Prosthecomicrobium sp. N25: one gene and its partner. The protein of the gene in region 2 binds, or shares a complex with, the protein of the main gene of each other region. Links are inferred from orthologs where the notes say so. Each region holds a gene or a part of one and is shown on either strand. Other genes may lie near its edges.

Evidence for each region.
Region 1: the proteins of accB (region 2) and accD are in contact, whole or in part, in a solved structure (PDB 8UXZ), measured with the Escherichia coli proteins. The link is inferred for Prosthecomicrobium sp. N25 from one-to-one orthologs.

What each region holds. Positions count from the first base shown.
Region 1 is NZ_JBBCAT010000001.1:604,483-614,279, reverse strand. What follows is about bases 1-2,806. They hold accD (acetyl-CoA carboxylase, carboxyltransferase subunit beta), read right to left. Parts: upstream 1,951-2,806; coding sequence 1,051-1,950; downstream 1-1,050. Other genes in these bases: trpA (tryptophan synthase subunit alpha), read right to left, coding at 2,119-2,806; WBG79_RS02880 (bifunctional folylpolyglutamate synthase/dihydrofolate synthase), read right to left, coding at 1-953. In the rest of the region: more of trpA, read right to left, coding at 2,807-2,961; trpB (tryptophan synthase subunit beta), read right to left, coding at 2,964-4,178; WBG79_RS02860 (phosphoribosylanthranilate isomerase), read right to left, coding at 4,213-4,890; WBG79_RS02855 (PepSY domain-containing protein), read left to right, coding at 5,045-5,353; WBG79_RS02850 (response regulator transcription factor), read left to right, coding at 5,353-6,012; WBG79_RS02845 (HAMP domain-containing sensor histidine kinase), read left to right, coding at 6,022-7,386; WBG79_RS02840 (trimeric intracellular cation channel family protein), read left to right, coding at 7,438-8,085; threonine-phosphate decarboxylase CobD, read right to left, coding at 9,335-9,797.
Region 2 is NZ_JBBCAT010000004.1:380,497-390,310, forward strand. Bases 5,534-8,356 are described here. They hold accB (acetyl-CoA carboxylase biotin carboxyl carrier protein), read right to left. Parts: upstream 7,280-8,356; coding sequence 6,788-7,279; downstream 5,534-6,787. Other genes in these bases: accC (acetyl-CoA carboxylase biotin carboxylase subunit), read right to left, coding at 5,534-6,776; WBG79_RS24030 (DsbA family protein), read right to left, coding at 7,860-8,356. In the rest of the region: WBG79_RS23990 (DUF2155 domain-containing protein), read left to right, coding at 90-548; WBG79_RS23995 (amidase), read left to right, coding at 886-2,298; WBG79_RS24000 (amidase), read left to right, coding at 2,325-3,734; WBG79_RS24005 (hypothetical protein), read left to right, coding at 3,766-3,954; WBG79_RS24010 (hypothetical protein), read right to left, coding at 4,016-4,618; aat (leucyl/phenylalanyl-tRNA--protein transferase), read right to left, coding at 4,716-5,405; more of accC, read right to left, coding at 5,418-5,533; more of WBG79_RS24030, read right to left, coding at 8,357-8,627; WBG79_RS24035 (pyridoxal phosphate-dependent aminotransferase), read left to right, coding at 8,825-9,814. UniProt on the Escherichia coli protein: This protein is a component of the acetyl coenzyme A carboxylase complex; first, biotin carboxylase catalyzes the carboxylation of the carrier protein and then the transcarboxylase transfers the carboxyl group to form malonyl-CoA.

The DNA of each region.
Region 1 (9,797 bases), on a different replicon or contig from region 2:
TGGCCGCCGTCGAGCCAGACCTCGGCGCCCGCGGGGGCGAGCGCCGTGAGCGGCCCGGGGCCGAGCCGCTGCATGCGGGCCGGCCATTCCACCGTCTCCAGGCCGCGGCTGACGGCATCAGTGGTCAGCGGGACCCGGGCGGCGCGCAGGGCCGCGATGGCGGTGCCGGCGTTGACGTACTGGTGGCGGCCGAGGAGGCGCGGGGCGGAGAGATCGAGGAGCCCGTCCTCGTCCTGGTAGACGAGCCGTCCGTTCTCCTGGCCGGCGGTCCAGTCCTCGCCGCCGAGGCGCAGCCGCACCCCCTCGCGGGCGGCACGGCGGCGGAGCACGTCCTCGACCTCGGGCACCTGGGGCGAAGAGACGGCGGCGGCGCCGCGCTTGATGATGCCGGCCTTCTGCTCGGCGATGCCGGCGATGGTGTCGCCGAGGAACTTCTCGTGGTCGAGGGAGATCGACGTGATGGCCGAGACGAGCGGCGCCGGCACCACGTTGGTGGCGTCGAGCCGGCCGCCGAGGCCGACCTCCAGGAGGGTGTAGTCGGCCGGGTTGTCGGCGAAGAGCATGAAGGCGGCGACCGTGGTCAGTTCGAAGAAGGTGATCGGCGCGCCGGCGTTCGCCCGCTCGGCCTCCAGAATCGCGGCCGCCATGACGTCGTCCTCGACGAGCCTGCCGCCGCCGGGGCGGCCGAGGCGGATCCGCTCGTTGAAACGGACGAGATGGGGCGAGGTGTAGACGTGGCAGGTCTTGCCCGACGCCTCCAGGATCGCGCGCGAGAAGGCGGTGACCGAGCCCTTTCCGTTGGTGCCGGCGATGTGGATCACCGGCGGGATGCGCCTGTGGGGGTCGCCCAGGGTGGCGAGCAGCCTTTCGATGCGGTCGAGGCCGAGATCCCAGCCGGCGGGGATCGCCATGGTGAGCCGGTCGAGCAGGGCGTCGAGCGCAGACGGGGACATCGGGTGTTCAAGGCTCCTCTGGCGCCGGACCGGGAGGGGCCGGACGCGGGTCGGGGACCCGGACGCGGGTCACGGGACCCGGACGGGAAGTCCAGGGTCAGGCCGCGGCCTCGGTCGGGGCCGCCTCCGGCTCCTCGACTTGCACCTTCGGCGTCTTGGTGAGGAGGTGGCAGAGGCGCGACAAAGTCGCGCGCAACTCCAGTCGGCCGACCACCATGTCGACCATGCCGTGCTGGAGCAGGTACTCGGAGCGCTGGAACCCTTCCGGCAGCTTCTCGCGGATGGTCTGCTCGATCACGCGCGGGCCGGCGAAGCCGATGAGCGCGCCGGGTTCGGCGATGTGCACGTCGCCCAGCATGGCGTAGGAGGCGGTGACCCCGCCCGTCGTCGGGTTGGTGAGCACGACGATGTAGGGCAGCCGGGCCTCGCGGAGCGCCTGGATGGCCACCGTCGTGCGCGGCATCTGCATGAGGGAGAGGATGCCCTCCTGCATGCGCGCGCCGCCGGAGGCCGCGAAGAGGATGAAGGGAGCGAGCTTGTCGCGCGCCGTCATCATGCCGGCGATGATCGCCTCGCCGGCCGCCATGCCGAGGGAGCCGCCCATGAACTCGAAGTCCTGGACGGCGGCGACGACGGTCAGGCCATCGAGGGTGCCGTGGCCGAGCAGGACCGCGTCCTCGTTGCCGGTCTTCGCCTTGGCGTCCTTCAGCCGGTCGGTGTAGCGGCGCTCGTCACGGAACTTGAGCGGGTCGACGGGAACCCCCGGCACCGGGATGGTCTCGTATTTGGCGCCGTCGAAGAGGACCTCGAGCCGGCGCCGGGCCGGCATGCGCATGTGGTAGCCGGAGGACGGAATGACGAACTGGTTCGCCTCCAGGTCGCGGTGGAAGACCATCTCGCCGGTCTCGGGACACTTGATCCAGAGATTGTCGGGGGTCTCGCGCTTCGTCAGCAGGCTCTTGATCTTCGGCCGGACGACGTTGGTGAGCCAGTTCACGGGGGTCCACTCCGGTTGGGGAGCCCCGAGTCCCGGGGCCCCACGTGCTCTCACGTGCCTACACCGGCTTTCCGGCAGAGCCAAGGCATCGCCGCGCCTGCATCCGAGCCATAGCGGCGATACCCGCCGCGCGGCGGCCTGCGGGCGACATCGGGTCGCCCGAACCCGTCAGGCAGCGGTTTCCCGGCGGGCCGAGCGGACGCCCGCGGCGAGATCGGCGACGAAAGCGGTCACGGCCGGCACGGTCGCACCGGTGGCGCGGCCCTCGGCGTCCAGGGTCGCCGCGAGGGCATTGACGAGCGCGGAGCCGACGACCACGCCGTCCGCGTCGCGACCGATCGTGCGGGCCTGTTCGGCTGTCTTGACGCCGAAGCCCACCGCGACGGGCAGCCGGGTGTGGCGCTTGATGCGCTCCACCGCGCCGGCGACGCGGACGGCGTCCGGCGAGGCCGTGCCGGTGATGCCGAGGATCGAGACGTAGTAGACGAAGCCGGAGGTGTTGGCGAGGACGGCGGGCAGGCGCCGGTCGTCGGTCGTCGGGGTCGCCAGCCGGATGAAGTTGATGCCGCGCGCCATGGCGGGAACGCAGAGCTCGTCGTCGGCCTCGGGCGGCAGGTCGACGATGATCAGGCCGTCGACGCCGGCCGCCTTGGCGGCGTCCAGGAAGGCCTCCGGTCCCCAGGAATAGATGGGGTTGTAGTAGCCCATCAGCACGATCGGCGTGGTCCGGTCGGTCTCGCGGAATTCGCGCACCATCTGGAGCGTGCGGACCATGGTCTGGCCGCCGAGCAGCGCCCGCCGCCCGGAGGCCTGGATGGCGGGCCCGTCCGCCATCGGGTCGGAGAAGGGCATGCCCATCTCGATCACGTCCGCGCCGGCTCCGGGCAGCGCCTTCAGGATGGCGAGCGAGGTGGCGTAGTCGGGATCGCCGGCCGTCACAAAGGTGACGAGCGCCGGCCGGCCCTCAGCGGCGAGATCGGCGAAGCGGCGGGTGATGCGGCTCTCGGTCATGATCACATCCCGCCCAGGTGCTTCGCCACGGTGAAGACGTCCTTGTCGCCGCGGCCGCAGAGGTTCATGAGGATGATCTGGTCCTTGTGCATGGTGGGGGCGAGCTTGGCGACGTGGGCGAGGGCGTGGCTCGGCTCGAGCGCCGGGATGATGCCCTCGAGGCGGGTGCAGAGCTGGAAGGCCTCGAGGGCCTCCTTGTCGGTCGCCGGCACATAGGTGACGCGCCCGGTGTCGCGCAGCCAGGAGTGCTCGGGGCCGACGCCGGGGTAGTCGAGCCCGGCGGAGATCGAGTGGCCCTCGAGGATCTGGCCGTCGCCGTCCTGCAAGAGGTAGGTGCGGTTGCCGTGCAGAACGCCGGGGCGGCCGCCGTTCATCGAGGCGGCATGGCCGTTCTCCACGTCCATGCCGTGGCCGCCGGCTTCGACGCCGTAGATGGCGACGTCCTTGTCGTCAAGGAACGGATGGAACAGGCCGATGGCGTTGGAGCCGCCGCCGACGGCCGCGACGAGCGCGTCGGGCAGGCGGCCCTCCATTCCCAGCATCTGCTCCTTGGCCTCGTTGCCGATGACCGACTGGAAGTCGCGCACCATCGCCGGATAGGGGTGCGGGCCGGCCGCCGTGCCGATGATGTAGTAGGTGTCCTCGACGTTGGTGACCCAGTCGCGGAGCGCCTCGTTCATGGCGTCCTTGAGGGTGCCGGCGCCGGAGGTGACCGGGTTCACGGTGGCGCCGAGCAGCTTCATGCGGAAGACGTTCGGCGCCTGGCGCTCGACGTCGGTGGCGCCCATGTAGACGATGCAGGGATAGCCGAAGCGGGCCGAGACGGTGGCCGAGGCGACGCCGTGCTGGCCGGCGCCGGTCTCGGCGATGATGCGGGTCTTGCCCATGCGGCGGGCGAGCAGGATCTGGCCGAGGCAGTTGTTGATCTTGTGGCTGCCGGTGTGGTTCAGCTCGTCGCGCTTGAAGTAGATCTTGGCGCCGCCGAAATGCGCGGTCAGCCGCTCGGCGAAGTAGAGCGGGCTCGGGCGGCCGGTGTAGTGGGTGCCGAGGTGCTTCAGCTCGGCCTGGAAGGCCGGGTCGTTGCGGGCCTCCTCGTAGGCCTTCTCCAGCTCCAGGATCAGCGGCATCAGCGTCTCGGCGACGAAGCGGCCGCCGTAGAGGCCGAAGAAGCCGCGCTCGTCGGGGCCGGCGCGGAAGGTGTTCGGGGCGATGGTCACGGGCTCTTTCCTCAAGCAAATTCTCGGCGCGGGCTCACGCGGCGGCTTCGCCGGCCGCACCGGCCGCGCCGGCGCGCGCCTCGCGCAGGAAGGCGCGGATCCGGTCGGGGTCCTTGACGCCCGGCGCGCTCTCCACGCCCGATGATACGTCGACGGCCGGGGTCCGGGTCACCGCGATCGCGCGGGCGACGTTCGCGGGGTCCAGGCCCCCGGAAAGCATATAGGGCCGGCCGGGGTCAAGATCGCGGACGAGGCGCCAGTCGAAGGCGAGGCCGTTGCCGCCCGGGAGCGCGCCCGCCAGCGCGGGCGGCGGCTTGGCGTCGAAGAGGAAGCGGTCGACATGCGGCGCGAAGGCCGCCACCGGGGCGAGGTCGGCGGCCTCGGCGATCCGGACGGCCTTCATGACCGGCACGCCGAAGCGGGCCCGGACGGCGGCGGCCCGCTTCGGGGTCTCGGCGCCGTGCAACTGCAGGAGGTCGGGCCGGAGGACGTCGACGATGGCGGCGAGATCGTCGTCGGTCGCGTCCACGGTCAGCGCCACAATGCCGGCACGGCCGCGCACCGGCTCCGCCAGCAGGGCGGCCTCGGTCAGCGAGACGTTGCGGGGGCTGCGCGGGAAGAAGACGAAGCCGACCATGTCGGCGCCGGCCTCGAGGGCGGCGGCCACGGTCTCGGGCGTCTTCAGTCCGCAGATCTTGACCAGGAGGCTCATGGGTCCGGCTCTCGTCTCGCGAGAGGATCCTTGGCACGCCGAGGCCGTCGCGTCCACCGCGGAACGCAGGGGCCGAAAAAAGCCGGCCCGACCCTTCGGTCAGTCACCGGACAGCCGCAATGTCCTATTATCGCGGCGACAAGGATCTCCTTCCATGCGCCCCGACCCGCGGTCCCTCCTCTGCGCGGCGGCCCTCCTCGCCGCCGTCGTACCCGCCGCCGCACAGAGCGCGGTGGCCGACCACGAAGCCGCACTCGCGGCACTCGCCCGCGGCGAGGTCAAGCCACTGGACGAAATCCTGGCCACGGTCAAAATCGGCACCGATGCGTTCATCGGGATCGGATTCGACCGGGCCGACGGACGGTGGGTCTACGCCATGACACTTCTGACCGAGAGCGGGCGCTATCGGGTGGTCACGGTCGACGCCGCCACGGCTGAGGTTCTGAACGAAGAGCTGAAGTGATGCGGGTACTGGTGGTGGAAGACGAAGACAGGATCCGTCGGGACCTGGCCGTGCAACTCAAGAATGCCGGCTACGTCGTCGAAGAGGCGGCGGACGGCGAGACCGCATGGTTCCGCGGCGACACGGAGGACTTCGACGCCATCGTGCTCGACCTCGGGCTGCCGAAGCTCGACGGGCTGCAGGTCCTCAAGCGCTGGCGGGAGAGCGGGCGCGACGTCCCGATCCTGATCCTGACGGCGCGCGGCAGCTGGACCGACCGGGTCGAAGGCATCGACGCGGGAGCAGACGACTACCTGGTCAAGCCGTTCCGGATGGAAGAGGTCGTGGCCCGGGTGCGGGCGCTGATCCGCCGATCGGCGGGCCGGGCGAGCCCGGTCCTCTCGGCGCGCGGCATCACGCTCGACACCCGGCGGGCGCGCGCGTCCGTGGACGGCCAAGCGGTGCCGCTGTCGCCCCTGGAGTTCCGGCTCCTCTCCTACCTGCTCCATCATCGCGGACGGGTGGTCAGCCGGGCCGAACTGGTCGAGCACATCTACCATGAGGACGTCGAGCCGGATTCCAACGCTCTCGAGGTGCTGGTCGGCCGCGTCCGCCGCAAGGTGGGCTCGGACGTGATCGAGACCCGGCGGGGACACGGCTATCTCGTCTCCTCGGACTGAGCCCGGGCCTTGACGCGCGGGTCGCTCCGTCTTCGCCTCATCCTGTCGGCGGCAGTCTCGACGGTCATCGCCGTCGCGGCGGCCGGGGTGGCGCTCGTGGTCCTGGCCGAGCGGCACGTCGAGCGCCGGCTGGTCCAGGAAGTCACGGCGCATCTCGACCAGCTCACGGCCCTGCTCCGGGTCGGCGAGAGCGGTCCGATCGTGATCGACGACCTCGCCGACCCGCGCTTCACCCGCCCGCTCTCCGGCCTCTACTGGCAGATCGTCGAGAACGGCGAGGCGAAGGCGCGGTCGCGGTCGCTGTGGGACCAGGTCCTGCCGATCCCGCCGGAGAACCAGCCGCAGAACGTGCCGATGACGGTCGACGGGCCCGGCGACCAGGTCCTGCTCGGGCTGGAGCGGCGGGTCTCGATGGCGGCGGAGGCGGGCTCGGACCTGCGCCATTTTCGCCTGTTCGTGGCGGAGGACAAGTCGGAGATCGACGGGCTGGTCCGGACCTTCGCGCTGGAGGCGTCGGCCTTCCTGTTCGCCCTCATCGCCTTCCTGACTCTTGCCGGGTGGCTGACCATCACGATCGGGCTGAAGCCCCTGGAAGGCCTGCGCGATCTCGTCCTGGAGGTCCGCGGCGGCCGGGCCCGGCGGCTCGACGGCGACTTCCCGGACGAAGTGGCGCCGCTGGTCGGCGAACTCAACGGCCTGATCGCCGCGCAGGAGCAGGCGCTCGAGCGGGCGCGGGCGCGGGCCGGCGATCTGGCCCACGGCCTGAAGACCCCGCTCGCCGTGCTGGCGACCGAGTCGCGGTCCTTGCGCGAGCGCGGCGAGATGGGCTCGGCCGAGGCGATCGACGCGGAGATCACCGGCATGTCGCGCTTCGTCGAGCGCGAGCTCGCCCGGTCGCGCGCGGCCGCCCTGCCCTACCTGCAGCGGCTCGACCTGTCGCGCGCCCTCGACCGGATGGTGGGCGCCATGCAGCGGCTGCCGCGCGGCGACGAGATCGACTGGCTCGTCGAGGTCCCGCCCGGCCTGAGCGTGGCGGTCCACGCGGAGGACGCCAACGAGATCCTCGGCAATCTCCTCGACAACGCGCGCAAGTGGGCGAAGTCTCGCATCGAGGTCACGGCCGGGCTCGCCGGCGACAAGGTCCGGCTGGTCGTGGCCGACGACGGGCCCGGGGTGCCGGAGGAGCGGCGCGAGAGCGTGCTCATGCGCGGCATCCGGCTCGACGAATCGGTGCAGGGCTCGGGGCTCGGCCTCTCCATCGTGGACGACCTGGTGGTCAGCTACGGCGGGCGGCTCACCTTGTCGGAGACGGCCGGGGGCGGGCTCACGGCGGAGGTCCTGCTGCCCCGCGGCGAGGCCTCGCCGGCGCATTGAGCGCCGCGCCGGGCCGTGCGACACCGGTCCGCACCACCGGACCGGACCCCCATGGCGCTCGACCTCCCGACCCTCGACGTCCCGCTCTTCCAGCTCGCCGACTATGCCGGCGTGGCGCTCTTCGCCGCCACGGGCGCGCTCGCGGCCGCCCGGTTGCGGCACGACATCGTCACCTTCGGGGTCTTCGCCGCGGTCACGGGGGTGGGCGGAGGCACGCTGCGCGACCTGCTCCTCGGCGTCCCGGTGTTCTGGGTCGGCGATTCGGGCTATCTCGCGGTCTCGCTTCTGGCGGCGCTGGCGGTGTGGCTGACCGGGACGGGGCCGGCCTGGCGGCTCACCGCGCTCCTCTGGCTCGACGCGGTCGGGCTCGCGGCCTACGCCGTGATGGGCGCCGCGAAAGCGACCGCGGCCGGCGCCGCCCCGCTGGTCGCCCTGACCATGGGGGTGATGACGGCGACCTTCGGGGGGATCGTGCGCGACGTGATCGCGGGCGAGCCGTCGATCCTGCTGACGCGCGAGATCTATGCCACCGCGGCCCTGACGGGGGCCGCCACCTACGTGGGCCTCGGTCTCGCCGGCGTGCCCTCGCCGGTGCCGGCGCTCGCGGGGGCGGCGTTGGCCTTCGCGGTCAGGGCGGGGGCGCTGGCGTTCGGCTGGACGCTCCCGGGATTCGGCGGGGGGAACCGGACGGAAGGCTGACCGCCGTCGCGGGCGGCCGGGCGGTCGTCCCGGAGGGCGGACCAGACCGCCCCGGCGATCGCCAGCGGTCCCAGGAGGCCGACATGGGCGACGACGGCGGGCGAGACCGCCGGCCACAGCCACAGGGCCGCGAGGGGTAGCGCGAAACGGCCGCGTCGGGCGGCCAGCAGCGTGACGGCGGCCGACAGGGCGACCATGTCGTAGAGGTATCCGTACGGGGTCGCCAGGAGGCCGAGGCCAGCGGTGGCGACCGCGCGGGCCAGGGGATCGGCGGCGGGATCCCGCCAGAGCCGCCAGGCGAGACCCGCCGAGATCGCGGCGGCGAGGCCCTGCAGGGCCCAGGCGGCCGAAAGCTCCGCGCCGAGCGAGCGGGCCATCATGAAGACCGTGACGCAGTTCACCTGGTAGCCCTGCGGGTAGGGCGCCTCCAGGATGGCGGTCATCAGCGGGCGAGTCTCGATCCAGAACAGGTGCCAGGCCTCGAGGCCGAAGAGGATCGCGGTCAGGACCGCCACGGCCGCGGCCACCAGGCCCGCGGACAGGATCGCGCGCCACTGGCCGGCGGCCAGGAGACAGATCGGGACCAGGAGACCCATCTGGGGCTTGAGGGTCAGGAGGCCGAAGAGGCAGCCGGCGAGGACCGGGCGGCGCTCGACGGCGAGGAGGCCGCCGAGGAGGAGCGCGGCCGTCCAGGCGCCGTGCTGGCCGAGAAGGGCGTTGCGCCAGACCGCCGGGGCGAGGAGTGCGACCGCGATCACCCAGGGCGGCGCCCCCGCCCGGTGCAGGACCCAGCCGAGGAGCGCCAGTCCGCCCAGGGTGAACACGAGGTGGCTCTCGGCGAGCGGCAAGCCCGCGAGGGGCACGGCAAGCAGCAGGATGGAGGGCGGGTAGCTCCATTCCTGGTTACCGATGCGGGCGAGGTAGAGTTCGCGCAGAGCGGCCCGGTAGGCCTCGACGTCGAAGAGGGTCGCGATCCGGCCCTCGGCCGCCAGGGTGCCTCCGGCCCAGAGATTGGTGAAGTCCCATTGCGGGAGCGTGTTGGCGGCGGGCGAGAAGCCGTCCGGGTCGAGCCGCCAGAGCGTGGCGAGAAGCATCAGGCCGATCGCGGTGGCGGCGAGCGGCAGGGCCACGAAGAGCGGATCGGCGCGGCGCGCCGGCCTGGAATCCGAAACCGCTGGTGCCGCGTCCGCCATGGCGCCGCCCGCTCCGTGGTGGGGAGTTCGACGGCTGAAATTCTAGATGGCGGGGGTTAAGAAATTTCAGTCCTTGGCGGTCCTTTCAGCGCCGCGGCGAGGCGCGTCCAGGCGGACTCGTCGCCCGGCATGCCGAAGCGCAGCAGGGACGGGTCCTCGAAGCGCCGGACCAGGATGCCGGCGCCGCCGAGCCGCACGCGCAGCGCGGGCGCATCCGGGCTGCGGGCCAGGCGGTAGAGCGCGGAGCCGCCGACGACCTCGAAGCCTGCCGGGCCGAGCAGGGCGTCCAGGCGCGCGGCATCCCGGGCGAGCCGGGAGACGGCGGCCTCGAGCCAGGCCGAATCCGACAGGGCGGCCCGGCCGACCGCGATGGCGGGTCCCGGCACCGCCCAGGGGCCGAGGGCGGCGCGCAGCCCCTCGACCAGGGCGTCCGGGCCGAGCGCAAAGCCGAGCCGGACGCCGGCGAGCCCGTAGGCCTTGCCGAAAGAGCGCAGCACGAGGGCGTTGGCGGGCCGCCCG
Region 2 (9,814 bases):
TGCCGCCCGAATCTCGCCTTTTCGGCCCTCTAGACCGCGTGCTAAATGCGCGCGCCCGGCGAGCGCGCGGGAATCGGACGGACGGCGGCATGATGATGGGCAGGTTTGCGAAGCTGGCGGCGGCGGCCATCCTTCTCGCCGCGGCGGCCGGGCCGGCGGGCGCGCAATCGAAGAAGGCCCCGGTGCCGCCGCCGCCCTCGCCCGAGGACGGCACGAAGATCTCGCAGCCCTTCGCGACCTTCTCGGGGCTCGACAAGATCACCGGGCGGATCATCGCCTTCGACGTGGCGATCGGCGAGACGGTGCAATTCGGGGCCCTGCAGGTCACGCCGAGGGTCTGCTACGCCCGGCCCTCCACCATCGCGCCGCTCACGACCTCCTTCGTCGAGGTCGACGAGATCACCCTCGACAACAAGATCCGGCGGATCTTCACGGGCTGGATGTTCGCCGACAGCCCCGGCCTGCACGCGGTCGAGCACCCGGTCTACGACATCTGGCTGACCGAGTGCCGCGCGCAGTCGGGCGAGGCGACCGCGGCGAAGCAGTAGCGCTGGCCGTTTGGCGGGCAGTTGTCTATCCGGCAGTCATTTTGGATACAATGAGGGCGTCGCCTGGTCCCGGGCCGCGGCGGCATCGCATTGTCGGCGGGCGTCAGGCTGCGGCCTGATCTCCTGAAATAATCCAATTCGTTCAGTCCGGAAGCGTCCCGTCTGCCCGCGTGCCGCGCCGGATGGGGTGGCTTGGCATGGAGCTTGCGATCGAAGGGTCGGATCGTTCGCCGCCGCAAGGCCGGCCGATCGCATTCTTCGGGGTGCCGAGCGGATTTGTTGTACACAATCGCTCGGGCCCGGAGGGGCGTCGGCCGGCATTCGCCTGGAGCCCGCCATGACCGACCTCGCCTTCCTGACCATCGCCGAGGCTTCCGCGCTCATCCAAGCGCGCAAGCTGTCGCCCGTCGACCTGACCAAGGTCTTCATCGAGCGCGTCAAGCGCCTCGACGGCAAGCTCAACGCCTTCATCCTGTTGATGGAGGAGAGCGCCCTGGCCGAGGCCGCCAAGGCGGAGGCCGAGATCGCGGCGGGCGGCTGGAAAGGGCCTCTGCACGGCATTCCGATCGGCCTCAAGGACATCTACAACACGGCCGGCGTCGCCACGACGGGGCACTCGGCGCTCTTCAAGGACCATGTGCCGTCCGAGGACGCCGTCACGGTCGCCAAGCTCAGGGCGGCGGGCGCCGTCATCCTGGGCAAGCTCGCCACCCACGAGTTCGCCACGGGCGGCCCCTGCTTCGACCTGCCGTGGCCACCGGCGCGCAACCCGTGGAACCTCGACCACATCCCGGGCGGCTCCTCGTCCGGCTCGGGCGCGGCGATCGCGGCCGGCCTGTGCACAGGGTCCATGGGCACCGACACGGGCGGCTCGATCCGCTGGCCGGCGGCGATGTGCGGCATCGCCGGGCACAAGCCGACCTACGGGCTCGTCAGCCGGCGGGGCATCCTGCCGCTCTCCTTCAGCCTCGATCACGGCGGCCCGATGTGCTGGACCGCCGAGGATTGCGCGCTGATGATGCAGGCCCTGGCCGGCCACGACCCGCTCGACCCGGCGAGCGCGAAGGTGCCCTTGCCGGATTTCGCCGGGGCGCTCGGCGGCGGCCTGAAGGGCCTGAAGATCGGCGCCATCCGGCATTTCTTCGAGACCGACCTCGAGACCGACCCGGAGATGGTCGCCGCCTTCGACGCCTCGCTCGACGTCCTGAAGGGGCTCGGGGCGACGGTCGAGACCGTGACGGTCTCGCCGCTCCAGCACTATGCCGACACCTGCAATCTCATCTCGCGCGCCGAGGCCTTCGCGATCCACGAGCGCTGGATCACCAAGACACCGGAGCTCTACGGCGAGATCACGCGACGGCGGATCATGGCTGGGGCGTTCCTGGACGCCGACGTCTACGTCAACGCCATGCGGCATCGCGGGCGGCTCGTCGCCGAGATGGCCGCGGTGCTCGGCAAGGTCGACCTGGTGGTCACGCCCGGCTGGCATCGGCCGGCGCCGACCTTCGAGGACGCGGTGATCCGCGGGCCGATCTTCACGGCCGTCTTCAACGTCACGGGCAGTCCGGCCCTGTCGGTCTGCAACGGCTTCTCCAAGGCCGGGCTGCCGCTGTCGCTGCAGATCGCCGGCCGGCCCTTCGAGGACGCCCTCGTCCTCAAGGCCGGCGACGCCTACGAGAAGGCCACCGACTTCCGCTCCCTCCGTCCCGCCTTCGCGACCGCCGCGCCCGCGGCGATCGCGGCCGAGTGACCGCCGCGCCGCCGAGGACCCGACCCATGACCGACCTGCATTTCCTCACCATCGCGGAGGCCGCCCGGCTGATCCGCGTCCGCAAGCTGTCGCCCGTCGAGCTCACCAAGGCCTACCTTGCACGGATCGAGGCGCTCGACCCGAAGCTCAACGCCTTCATCCTGGTCCTCGCCGAGAGCGCGCTCGCGGAGGCCAAGAAGGCCGAAGCGGAGATCGCGGCGGGGGGCTGGAAGGGGCCGCTGCACGGCATCCCGATCGGGCTCAAGGACATCTACAACACGGCCGGCATCGCGACGACCGGGCATTCGGCGCTCTACCGCGACCACGTCCCGGCCGAGGACGCGCGCACGGTGCAGCTCCTGAAGGCGGCCGGCGCGATCATGATCGGCAAGCTGTCGACGATGGAATTCGCCATCGGCGGGCCGTCCTTCGACCTGCCCTGGCCGCCGGCGCGCAATCCGTGGGACCTCGAGCGGCAGCCGGGCGGTTCGTCCAGCGGCTCCGGCGCGGCGGTCGCCACCGGACTCTGCACCGGGGCGATGGGCACCGACACGGGCGGCTCCATCCGCAACCCGGCCGCCTGGTGCGGCATCGCGGGGCTGAAGCCGACCTACGGGCGCGTCAGCCGGCGCGGGATCCTGCCGCTCTCCTTCACCATGGACCACGGCGGCCCGATGGCCTGGACCAGCGAGGACTGCGCGCTGATGATGGAGGTGCTCGCCGGCTACGACCCGCTCGATCCGGGCAGCGCCGACGTGCCCGTGCCGGATTTCGCCGGCGCGATCGGCACCGGCGTGAAGGGCCTCAGGATCGGCGTCATCCGGCACTTCTTCGAGAAGGACGTACTGCCGAGCGCGGAGACGGGCGCGGCCGTGGAGGCGGCCATCGCGGTCTTCCAGTCGCTCGGGGCCGTGATGTCGGACGTGACCCTGTCGCCGATGGAGCACTACAACGCCGCGGGCTCGCTCATCTCGCGGGCGGAGGCTTTCGCGTTCCACGCCAAGACGTTGAAGGCGACGCCGGAGCTCTACGGGGCGAGCGGGCGCGGGCGGCTGATGGCCGGGGCCTTCGTCAAGGCCAGCGACCACGTCTCGGCGCTCCGGCACCGGACCCGGCTCGTCGCCGAGATGAGCGCGGCGATGCGCGAGGTCGACGTCATGATCCTGCCGACGGTCGTCGACGTGGCGCCGAAGTTCGATCCGGACGGCCCGCTCTCCTTCGGGGCGTCCTATACGCGACCCTTCAACGTGACAGGATTCCCGGCCCACTCGATCTGCTCGGGCTACTCGGCGGCCGGTCTGCCGCTGTCGCTGCAGATCGTGGCGCGGCCCTTCGAGGACCATGTCGCCCTCAAGGCCGGCGACGCCTTCGAGACCGCGACCCAGTATCGGGCCGTCCGGCCCGCCTTCGCCACCATCGAGGCGCTCGCCGCCTGACCCGTCCCTTCACACACGCGAGGACACGACCATGACCGAACTGCCCTTCAAGACCCGCATGGAGGTGCTCGGCCTCCGCCTGCCGACCGAGGCCGAGGTGCCGAAGCTCGAGGAGCTGGTGAAGGACCTCGACCGGGCCGCCGCCTTCATCCGCTCGATCGAGCGGAGCTATGCGGAGGAGCCCGTGAACGTCTTCAGCCTGGCGCCGAAGGCGGCCTGAACTGCGCCTCCGTCCGCAGGCGGACGGAGGGGCAAGCCTCGGGCAGGGGCCGCGACGGCCTTCAGTAGGGGATCCGGCGGGTCGGCTCGATGACCGGCGCGAAGCGCTGCTCGGGCGTCTCCTCGGGCTCCTGCTCGAGTTCGCGCAGGACGATGCCGGTGGCGCCGCATTCGGCCAGGACCGCGCGCGCGGAAGCAGCGGCCTCGGCCGACGCGGCGTCGACGCAGAGCTTCAGCCCGCCGCGCCGGATGTCGTCGGCGACGCGGGCGCGGTGGCGGTGGCCCATGCGCCAGGCGATGCCGGTGCCCAGGGCGGCGCCGAGGCCGCCGGCGATGGCCGCGGCGCCCGCGGCCGCCAGCACCGTGCCGCCCGTGGCGGCGACCACCACGGCGCCCAGCATGGCCGGCACATACACGGACGCGCCGAGGATGCCCCCCTCGGCATCCCCGAGGCTCTCGCGCTGGATATAGGGCAGGCGGCAGGGCTCGACGCGGGCGGCCTCGCCGAAGCCCGACCGGACGAGCCGGCGGGCGCCCTCGACGCTGAGGTCGGAGAGGTCGAAACCCCTGGAGAGCAGGTTGTCGGCGGCGGTCTCGAAGCTGTCGACGTCGCCGAACAGGCCGGTCACCTCGTAACCGGACTGGCTGGACCCTGAGATGTGCATGGCCGTCCTCCTCGTCGAGCGCGAGACGGAGACCGAGGCGGCCCGCTCCCCGCGTTCCGACCGGGCCAGTCTACGCCCGTCCGGCCGCGCGGCGCAGTCACGATTTCGGGGTCGGCGGGGTTGGGGCGCTGACCAGGTCGACGACGGTCGCGCCGGTGACGCCGGTCAGGGGCAGGGCGGCGAAGTCGGCCTCGATCGGCAGGGCCTTCTCCAAGAGGCGCTGGTATTCGCGGCGGGACACCTCGAGGGCGCCGAAGGTGGCGAGGTGTTCGGTGACGAACTGGGTGTCGAGCAGGCGGTAGCCGCCGGCCTTCAGCCGCGCGACGAGGTGGACGAGGCTCACCTTCGAGGCGTCGGTCTCGCGGGAGAACATGCTCTCGCCGAAGAAGGCGCCGCCGATGGAGACGCCGTAGAGCCCGCCGACGAGCGCGCCGCCCGACCAGGCCTCGACCGTATGGGCCCGGCCCATCTTGAAGAGGTCGTGGTAGAGGCGCCGGATGCGGGCGTTGATCCAGGTCTTGCGGCGCCCCGGGGCCGGCTCGGCGCAGCCGTCGATCACCGCCAGGAAGTCCGTGTCGCAGCGGATCTCGAAGCGGTCGGAGCGCACGGTGCGGGCGAGGCGCCGGGGCAGGCGGAAGCCATCGAGCGGGATGATCCCGCGCCGCTCCGGCTCGACCCAGAAGAGGCCCGGGTCCTCGGCGGACTCGGCCATGGGGAAGATGCCGACAGCATAGGCCCGCAGCAGCACGTCCGCGGTGATCTCGACGTGTCGTTCACGGCCGGCCATGCGCCGCCCCGCTCAAATGTCGGCTTCGAACGGCTTGGTGGCGAGATACCGCTCGAGCCAGTGGATGTCGTACATCCCGTTCGCGATATCCTGATTGTCGACCAGTTTGCGGAAAAGGGGAATGGTCGTGTCGATGCCGTCGACGACGAACTCGTCGAGGCAGCGCCTGAGGCGCATCATGCACTCGACGCGGTTGCGGCCGTGGACGATCAGCTTGCCGATCAGGCTGTCGTAGTAGGGCGGGATGGCGTAGCCCTGGTAGACGCCGGAATCGACCCGCACGCCGAGGCCGCCCGGCGGATGAAAGTAGGAGATCCTGCCGGGGGAGGGTGCGAAGGTCGCGGGGTTTTCGGCGTTGATGCGGCACTCGATGGCGTGGCCGTTGAACTTGACGTCCTCCTGGCGCACCGAGAGCGCCGCCCCGGAGGCGACGCGGATCTGCTCGTTGACGAGGTCGATGCCCGTGACCGCCTCGGTGACCGGATGCTCCACCTGCAGGCGCGTGTTCATCTCGATGAAGTAGAACTCGCCGTCCTCGTACAGGAACTCGATCGTGCCGGCGCCGGCATAGCCGAGGTCGGCAATGGCGCGGGCGACGACGCCTCCGATGCGGTCGCGCTCCTCGGCGTTGAGGGCGGGCGACCCGGCCTCCTCCCAGATCTTCTGATGCCGGCGCTGCAGGGAGCAGTCGCGCTCGCCGAGATGGATGGCGTGGCCCTGGCCGTCGCCCATCACCTGGATCTCGATGTGGCGCGGGCGGCCGAGATACTTCTCGATGTAGACGGAGTCGTCGCCGAAGGCGTTGCGGGCCTCGGCGCGGGCGGTCGCGAAGGCGTCCAGCAGGTCGTCCTCGGTCTTCGCCACCTTCATGCCGCGACCGCCGCCGCCGGCCGCCGCCTTGATGAGGACCGGATAGCCGATCTCGGCGGCGACGCGGATCGCCTCCTGCTCGTTGGCGACCCCGCCGGCCGAGCCGGGAACGACCGGGATGCCGAGGCGCTCCGCCGTGCGCTTGGCCTCGATCTTGTCGCCCATGATGCGGATGTGCTCGGCCGAGGGGCCGATGAACTTCACGCCGTGCGCCTCGACGATCTCGGCGAAGCGGGCGTTCTCGCTCAGGAAGCCGTAGCCGGGGTGGACCGCGTCGGCGCCGGTGATCTCGCAGGCGGCGACGAGCTGGGGGATGTTCAGGTAGCTCTCCCGCGCCGGCGGCGGCCCGATGCAGACGCTCTCGTCGGCGAGGCGGACGTGCATGGCGTCGGCATCGGCGGTCGAGTGCACCGCGACGGTCTTGATGCCGAGCTCCTTGCAGGCGCGCAGCACCCGGAGGGCGATCTCGCCGCGGTTGGCGATCAGGATCTTGTTGAACATCCGCGCCTCGCTCACTCGATCACGACGAGCGGTTCGCCGTATTCGATCGGGGAGGCGTCGTCGAACAGGATGGCGGTGACCGTGCCGGCGCGCGGGGCGGGGATCTGGTTCATGGTCTTCATCGCCTCGACGATGAGCAGCGTCTGGCCTTCACGGACCTTGGAGCCGATCTCGACGAAGGGCGGCGAGCCGGGCTCTGAGGCGCGGTAGGCCGTGCCCACCATGGGGGACTTCACCAGGCCGGGGTGGCTGGTGTAGTCGGGCTCGCCCGCCGCCGCCTTCGGCGCCAGGCCGGCGGGCACGGGCGCGGGCTGCGCGACGGCCGGCGCGGCGACCGACTGGGGCGCGGCCACGTGGACCGGCGCCGTGATAGTGACGTTCCGAGCCACCCGGATGCGCAGGTCGCCCTGGGAGACTTCGATCTCGGTCAGGTCCGTCTCGGCGATCAGCATCGCCAGATCGCGGATCAGGTCGGTATCGAACGGTTTCTTGGAATTGGCCATGTTGGATCGACTGAGCCTTCCCGGTTCGGGCGAGGTGCCGAGGGCGTGCGGGCGCGGAGCCGCGCCGCTGCCCGGGAGGCGGGCCGCCGATCCCCCCGCCCGGGCACCGTGGTGCCCGGCCGCGGGGACCCTGCGTCCCCGGGTGCCCGATCGGCGGCCAGCGGAGGCGACGAGGTCGCCCGACTCGCGGCCGGCCGGGGTGGGCCCCGATCCTCCGAGGCGCGCTTTATAGGCGCTCGCCCCCCGGAGGGAAAGCCCCTTCGCGCTGGGCCTGCGGGGAGGACGGCGTTCCGCCACCTGGTCGCACGGTACACGGACCGGCAGTATTACATCTTCGACGCGCGGGAGTTCCCGTCATCCGCCGCCCGATCCCGTTCCTGGACGAACCGCGGGCGATCGTTCCGGTCGGCGGCAGCCTGGTCCGGCCGCTGGGGACGATCCTGAAGGACACCAACCCCGCCCCGCCGGCGGTCATGCCCGCGCAAATGGCCTGATCGGCGCCATCGGGCAGTCCGGGCAAAGAAAAAGGCGTCCGGCGGGGGGCCCGGCCGGACGCCTCATGGCTTCCTGGGAATCGTGATCAGCAGGTCGTCTGGCCGCAGCGGGCTTCGGCGATGCGCTGCTTCAGCCGGTCATGGCCGATGGCGCCGGGCACGATCGACTCGCCGACCACGTAGGAGGGGGTGCCGGTCAGGCCGAGGCCGTTGGCGAGGGCGTAGGATTCCTCGATGGTCGCGGCGATCTCCGGGTGGGAGAGCTCCGCCTCGACCCTCTTGCGGTCGATGCCGACGGAGGCGGCGGCCTCGAGCGCCTTGGCCTTGTTGGCCTCGCCACGGCCGAGCAGCAGGGTCTGGTGGAAGTCGAGATACTTCTGCGGTGCGACGCGGTTGACGGCGGCGGCCACCTGGGCGGCCTCGACCGAGCCCGGTCCGAGGACGGGGAATTCCTTGAGGACGAAGCGGATGTTCTTGTCCTCGTTGATCAGCGCCATCATGTCGCCGAGCGCGCGTTTGCAGTATCCGCAGTTGTAGTCGAAGAACTCGACGACCGTGACGTCGCCCTTCGGATTGCCGAGGACGACCTGGCGGGCGGAGTTGAAGAGGACGCCGGACTTCTCCGAGATCGTCTGCTTCTGCTGGGCGGCGGCCTGGTCGGCCTTGCGCTTCTCCAGAAGGTTCAGGGCCTCCTCGACGATCTCCGGATTGGCCAGGATGTAGTCGTGGACGAGCTTCTCCACCGCGGCCTTCTGGTCCGCGCTCAGCGCCTCGGCGGCGACCGCCGGCCGGGCCGACAGGGGAGCGAGCGCCAGGGCGCCGGCGAGAAGGAGGGCGGTCGGGGCAAATCGCATGGGAACGGATCTCCGGGGCGCGCGGCGCGCCGCTTGCGCGTTATAGGGCGCCGCGGCTTACGGCACGAATAGGGCGCGCGGCCGTCCTATTCAACTTTCCTTGAGGACCGGTCGCCCGCGACGGTGAGCGGGCTGTGGCGTCGGGGCTTCGCGGGGGCGGGCGGGACTGGTAAGGGGAGGGTGTCCGGAGGAGCCCCATGCCGTTCGAACCCTCGTCCCGCAGCCGCGTCGAGCCCTTCATCGCCATGGAGGTGCTGGCGGCCGCCGTCGAGCGGGAGCGGCAGGGGCACCGGGTCGTGCGCATGGAGGTCGGTCAGCCGGGGGCGCCGGCGCCGCGGCCGGTGATCGCGGCGGCCGAGGCGGCGCTGCGGTCGGGGCGGCTCGGCTACACGGAGGCGATGGGGATCCGGCCGCTGCGGGAGGCGATCGCGGCGCACTACGCCCGGACCTACGGGGTGGCGGTCGCGCCGGAGCGCATCGCCGTCACGGCCGGCTCCTCGGGGGCCTTCACCCTGGCGTTCCTGGCCGCCTTCGACGTCGGCGCGCGCGTCGCCCTGCCGACGCCCGGCTACCCGGCGTACCGCAATCTCCTCGGCGCGCTCGGGCTCGAGGCGGTCGAGATCGAGACCACGGCGGCGACCCGCTGGACGCTCACGCCCGACATGATCCGGGCGGCGCATGCCGTGCGGCCGCTCCACGGCATCCTGATCGCCAGCCCGGCGAACCCGACCGGCACCATGTACACGCCCGAGGCCCTGCAGGCGCTCATCGAGGTCGCCGACGAGCTGGGGCTTTGGTTCATCTCGGACGAGATCTACCACGGCCTCGTCTTCGCGGGCGAACAGCGGACGGCGCTGTCCTTCTCGCCGCGGGCAATCGTGGTGAACAGCTTCTCCAAGTACTACTGCATGACCGGCTGGCGGATCGGCTGGATGGTGCTGCCGGAGGTGCTGGTCCGTCCGGTCGACCGGCTGGCGCAGAATCTCACACTCTCCAACAACGAGATCTCGCAGCGGGCGGCCGTGGCGGCCTTCGATCCGGCCTCCACGCTCGAACTCGACGCCGTGAAGGCCTCCTACGCGGTGAACCGGGCGCTTCTCCTCGATCGTTTGCCGCGGATCGGCTTCGACGAACTCCTGCCGGTGGACGGGGCCTTCTACGTCTACGCCTCCGTCAAGCGCTTCTCC